2 regions of the Peribacillus sp. NPDC056705 genome follow, and region 2 is predicted to be linked to the other one. Evidence: riboswitches for the same ligand, from Rfam matches in the RefSeq annotation. Region 2 holds a riboswitch; the other holds the start of a gene.

Region 1 (3,192 bases), on a different contig from region 2:
TTTTTTTTCCGGACGACGGAACCCATAAATGGGTGAAGGGATTTCCGTTGGGCGGAATGGAGTATTTGACGGGACTATTTTTGAGGTTTCCTCCCTGTCGAAGCTTCTCCGTTTTGGTTCACTATCCCTTACAGGCCTTTTCGTTGTTTCTTTGGTCACATTTTTCCCCTGTTTGGGTTCATTTTCTTCCCTGTTCCTTTCCCTAGGCTTTCTTTTATTCTGCTCCCGGTCTGGAATGAGCGGAAACTTGAACTGTCCTTTTGGATATTGAAACAGGATTTTCGTATCCGGGTCTGGCGTCTGGGACATTTTTTCCACTTTTTGATTATAATCTTTTATTTCTTCTTTCTTTGACTTCGAAAGCTTTGAAAAATCCATTTTCTTTAATGTCTCTTCATCAAGCGGCTCATCTATAATAATTTCTTCGATTTCAATAATTTCCTCTGCTTGGAACCATTTTTTCATCTTATTTAGCCATTTCAAAACTATCACTCTTTCTACATCTGTAGTTATGTAACTAATTCTACCAGTTATTTTAAAAATATCGAGAAAATTTAAGCTGAATTGGGATTGGCATCTATATTTTTTATCGCATTCCTGCTAACTTAACGTAGTTCGCAGAACTCCTACCCTATTAAACCCCTTCTGGAATGAGTTTAAACCTATCAATTGCGAATTAACATTAGCCCCTAGTCTACTATTTAAATAAAACACCGCTGTTAAATCGCGTTTACAAAGAGATTAAGTTTTCATGCAGCCTTGGAAGCAGACTGGCCAATTCATTGCAACATCCTTCATGAAACCGCCGGCGGCATTCAAATACATGCCGCAACCCATAAAACACCGTTCGTTAATACCGAACGGTGTTTTGTGGGTTTCTGCGTTTTTTTTTTGCAAACAAAGATCAAAGAAGACTATTTCCATTCATAAAAACTGCATACAACCTGCGCCACTGATTTGGAGGCGATCAAAAGGGCCTCTTCATCAATATCGAATTTAGGATGGTGATTGAAATAGGCCTTCTCCACCCCTTTCGGTTTACAGCCAATGTAAAAGAAGCAGCCAGGAATCTTTTCTGCATAATACGAAAAATCTTCCGAACCTGAGAAAACCGGAAATTCCACAACATTCTTAATATCTTTGTCATTCATGCTTTCCAGGCTATTTTTCACGAATCCAGTCAGTTCAGGGTCATTATATAACGGAGGATAATCGGGCACATATGTAAGCTCGCACTGAACATCAAATTCCGTTTCTATCCCTTTAACGATCCGGTGGATTTCCTTATCGATCAGCTGCTGGGTCTCTGCCGTCATATAACGGACATCCCCTTCAATTTCTATACGATCTTTAATGACATTAAAGCTTCCCTTTCCATCGAAGGAGCCGATTGTGACTACGCCCATATCAAAAGGGTTCAAGCGGCGGCTGATTACGGTTTGTACGGCTGTCACGAAATGGGCGCCTGCCACAATGGTATCATTAGCCATATGCGGGGAGGAACCATGGCCGCCTACACCCTTTATGGCTAATTTGAAATAGGTCCGTCCAGCCATCGAATAGCCGCTGCGATACCCGACGACCCCTGCTGGATGCGAAGGGAATAAATGGATTCCGAAGACAGCGTCCAGTTCATCCAAAACCCCTGATTCCATGATGCTCTTTGCTCCACCAGGAGGTGTTTCTTCTGCATGTTGATGAATTATTTTGATCGTACCTGATAGGGAATCCTTCAGCTCAATGATGCAGTCTGCCAGTACCAATAAATAAGCGGTATGCCCATCGTGTCCGCAGGCATGCATGACACCTTCATTTTTTGAACGGAACGGAACCTCCGCTTCTTCTGTAATCGGCAGTGCATCGAAATCGGCACGGAGACCTATCGTTTTCCCTGGTTTCCCGCCTTCGATCGTCACGATGATCCCTAATCCATTTCCTGCATTCGTTTGAATCGATACATCTTTCCCGTTATAAAAATCAATGATATATTTTGCCGTTTTCTCTTCTTTGAAGGATAGCTCCGGATTCTCGTGTAAATGACGGCGGATTTGAACCATTTCCTCTTTACGGGCTTCCAGCATGTTCATTAATTTGCTTTTCACATTCACGATTATTCTCCCCCATTATTTTAAGTTGATTGGCATATTAGTAAGTTCCGTGTTCGCTGCAAACCTTTTGTATGCATAAAGCCAATTAAAAAAGGACAGAGAAGGGTTGCGCAAACCTGCCGCTCCCTTCTCTGTCCTTTCACCTGAGAATTCAACTCCATTTTGGTCGTGGAGATTTCCCAGTTGGCGGCACACTTCCTGCGCGCTGTCCAGAGTTGCGTCCAGCTGCGGTTCCATTTACCTGAGAGATTTGCTCCAAGCGATATTTTCGGAACTTGCTCCCTCGGCGGCTCAATGCTTTGCACTCTCCCACAACGTTCATACGCTCGTTCTATCGTTTTATTCTGTATTTTCAAAATATTACAATTTAATTATCACCGATAAAAAAATAAATATCAACTCTAAGAGTCATAAACTCTATTAAACTTTAAAAGGACCGATGTCAGATGCTGACACGGTCCTTTTAAAGTTTAATATATCATTGTTCACGCTTTTTGTTTTTACCCATAATGAAGATGGGCTCCAACTCATTTTCTTCGTAAAGAAATGATAGAGCCGTTATCGGAACATGCCCGCTGGCAAAGAAGCTCATCGCCATTTGAGCAAGAATATCATAGCCCGTATCATTCTTCACATCGGCAATGATGATGACATCCTGATGGGGAATGGCAACAGCCATGGTTCCCTCGACCTTGTCCTTCATTTCCCGAAGCCATGATTCATTCAGGATCCTGCTGGCATCATACCCATCATTCGTGTTCAAAAAATAAAATGCATTACCTGCAACGATATCCGACTTCATTTCAGTGGAGAGGGAACGGGCATTGAAAAGGGCAATTTCACGGATCCTGTCACCCTGCCAATTTTCCCGTTGAATCATCTTTTCATCTATAAGACGGTAGGTTTTCCCTAAATCAAGGGCATAAAAAATCCGGGTTTCAGCCGTATGCTCATCGAATAAAAATGGATTTCCTGCTTCCGATTCCATTGGAAAGGAGGTCGAGCGGATGACTGGGAAAATGAATTTCTCCTTGCCTTCCATGCTGTGTTCTCCCCCCATCACATTCAGGGCCTCTTCCACGTA
Region 2 (3,192 bases):
CGGATATTGCACGATCACTCCTGCAATGTCATCATTCGCCAATTCCCTTAAAGCAGCTAAATCCGTCACACCGTCTTTATAAGGAATTTCGACCACTTCCACCCGTTGCCCTTTCGCATATGTCTTCACAACTTCCCTTGATTCAGGATGAACGGTTCCTGAAATGAGAATCTTCTTGCGCCGCGTCTGGCCTGAAGCAAGCATGGCTGCTTCGGCTAGCGCCGTCCCGCCATCATACATGGAGGAGTTAGCTACATCCATTCCCGTCAATTCGCATATCATCGTTTGATATTCGAAGATCGCCTGAAGCTCACCCTGTGAAATTTCTGGCTGATACGGTGTATAAGCCGTATAAAACTCAGAACGGGATAAAACATGATCGACGATGACCGGTGCGTAATGATCATAGACACCCGCACCAAGGAAGGAAGCATAGTTTTTAAGGTCCGCATTCTTGGCAGCTAGCCTTGATAATTCTTTCATTAATGCAGGTTCCGATTTAGCAGGCTTAATATAGTATTCTCCTTGAAAACGAACGCTTTCAGGGATATCATTGAAAAGTTCTTGAGCAGAAGATACCCCTATCACTTCCAGCATTTCTTGTTTATCTTGCTCTGTCATGGGTAAATAACGATGTTTCATCTAATGACCATTCCCCTCTATTTACGTGGTTTTTTATAAAAAGGTGTTTGTATGATAACGGCTTTCAAACGCTTGGAACGGATTTCCACTTCGACTTCCGCATCCAGTACCGAAAATTCCTTATCGATAATTACCAATCCCACGTTTTTCTTCAATGTGGGTGATTGGGTACCGGTCGTGACCTCACCAATGACTTTATCACCGCTGTAGATCTTATACCCATGACGCGGAATGCCACGGTCAATCATTTCAATTCCCACAAGCTTGCGGGGAGCTCCATTCTCCTTTTGCTCAGCAAGAACGGCTTTCCCGAAAAAATCCACTTCCTTATCCACTTTCACTGCAAAACCAATACCGGCTTCTATCGGGGTGATGTCCGCTGAAAGCTCCTGCCCATACAGCGGCAGCTTCGCTTCAAAACGCAGGGTATCACGAGCACCTAAACCAATCGGCTGAACCCCCTCTTCCTTTCCGGCTTCCATAATCGCCTTCCAAAGGGCAGGACCATTTTCACTGTCACTATATATCTCAAAACCATCTTCACCAGTGTATCCAGTACGGGATACCAACGTGGAGATACCGTTAATCAGGACATTTTCCTTGAACTTGAAAAATCCAATTTCACTTAAGTCAGTATTTCCCGATAGTTTTTGTAATATCTTTTCTGCAGATGGTCCTTGAAGTGCCAGCTGTGTATAGTCACTCGATACATTCGTAATTTGGACATCTTCCGTTAAATTAGCTTGAAGCCAATTGAAATCTTTTTCTGTATTCGCTGCATTGACCACAAGCAGATAGTCGTCCTCTGCCCTTTTATACACGATAAGATCATCAACCGTGCCTCCGTTTTCATAACACATGGCGGTATATTGGGCACCGCCCTGCTGCAGCTTTGATATATCATTAGTCAGCATCTTCTGTAAAAAGGAAAGGCTTCCAGGACCCTTAACATCGACTTCCCCCATATGGGAAACATCGAATAACCCCGCTTTTGTACGTACGGCTTCATGTTCGTCCTTAATACCCGAAAATTGGACAGGAAGTTCCCAGCCGCCAAAATCGATCGTTTTACCTCCGTATTCACGATAAACCTCAAATAGTGGTGTTCTTTTTAAATTGGTCAAAAAATGACCCCCTTCAGATTTTTTTAAAAAATTGATTGGCTTCATTATCAAAAGCTTCTTGTCATTTCGCATCAGGTATATCCTGATTCATGATGTGAAAAAAGCACAAAAAAGGACAGAGAAAGCCCATTTGAGCTTTTTCTCTGTCCTGAAACCTGAAAGTTTACCTATGTAATAGGTTTTCCCCTTTGGTGGCCGTCCCAAAACGGGCGGCGCTCTCCAGAGTTGCGTCCAATAAGAGTTCTTTTGCCTGAGAGATTCACTGCTAAGTTTGCTCCTTCGGCGCTACATCCGTAGTCTCTCCCCTTATCTTCACCCGCATATGAATGTTTCGCCAATGAAAGGAAGCGAAATAGCCCCAAGCATCGGTAAAACCTTTGAGCATCATGGAATGCATTCTCTGCCAATTCTCCTAAAACTTCAGAAACCGTTTGAGTGTCTCCTTCAGTAATCTTGGATAAATTAAGAGCCTATAGCCCATACTAAGAAAACGCGAACTGCAAAATAGATGTACAAAGATTCTTTGTAGCGTTTGGAAATTGAATTTTCTAAATATACTTATATCCTACCCTAAGAAACTTATCTCTGCAATATCTTTTGAAGAGAAATATTTTTCTTACTTCACATACGAAATGTTCGGGTTTTGACCCTTTATTAAGGAAATTATGATTTAAGAGGGAGTTATTTCTATGAAAATCAATATATCCTTCAATTCTGAATGGAATGACGAGCTTCTGCAAAAAATGGAAAATGACGGTCCATGGGGAAATTGGGAGCTTTATAAGTTGGCGGTTCAAATGGAGGAAAATCTTATCATCCCTGATTTTGAAGGTTTACAGGCGCCCAAGCACCTTCCGCAGTTAACCCCGCTTCCCCATCAATTGGAAGCAGCGAAGCAAGTGGTGGAAAAGATGAATGGAAAGGCCATTTTAGCTGATGAGGTGGGGCTCGGAAAAACAATTGAAGCAGGCTTGATCCTAAAAGAGTATATGATTAGGGGCCTTGTAAAAAAAGTATTGATCCTTGTTCCAGCCTCCCTTGTCACACAATGGGCTTTTGAATTGAATACCAAGTTTCATATACCTGCAGTCGTTCAGAGAAAAAGTTATGTTTGGGAATCCTGTGATGTAGTCATTTCATCCATCGATACAGCGAAACGCGCTCCACATCGAGATATCATTTTCACTCAGGAATATGACTTCATCATTATTGATGAGGCTCATAAACTTAAAAATAATAAGACGAAGAACTATGAATTCGTCCAAAATCTGAAAAAGAAATTTTGTTTACTCCTGACAGCCACTCCGATTCAAAATAAAGTCGAGGAGATTTTTCACCTCGTTTCGTTATTGAAACCGGGCCACTTGGGAAATGCTTCGCTCTTTTCGGAAAAGTATAAAGGGAAAGGCCGCAACATCATTGAAGA

What was found. A riboswitch is a leader RNA that binds a small molecule or an ion and turns the genes downstream of it on or off. The one in region 2 is predicted to bind glycine.
Region 1: linked by a shared signal. The riboswitch ahead of ACFRAK_RS03635 (amidohydrolase) and the one ahead of gcvT (glycine cleavage system aminomethyltransferase GcvT) in region 2 are both predicted to bind glycine.

What each region holds. Positions count from the first base shown of each region.
Region 1 covers NZ_JBHTYI010000002.1:243,071-246,262, reverse strand. Annotated here, with positions in the region: gene ACFRAK_RS03640 (DNA translocase FtsK) at 1-483, opposite strand, end outside; gene ACFRAK_RS03635 (amidohydrolase) at 915-2,102, opposite strand; glycine riboswitch at 2,327-2,430, opposite strand; gene ACFRAK_RS03630 (DUF1444 domain-containing protein) at 2,587-3,192, opposite strand, start outside.
Region 2 covers NZ_JBHTYI010000007.1:133,579-136,770, reverse strand. Annotated here, with positions in the region: gene gcvPA (aminomethyl-transferring glycine dehydrogenase subunit GcvPA) at 1-642, opposite strand, end outside; gene gcvT (glycine cleavage system aminomethyltransferase GcvT) at 660-1,766, opposite strand; glycine riboswitch at 1,908-1,991, opposite strand; glycine riboswitch at 1,995-2,082, opposite strand; gene ACFRAK_RS11880 (DEAD/DEAH box helicase) at 2,456-3,192, shown strand, end outside.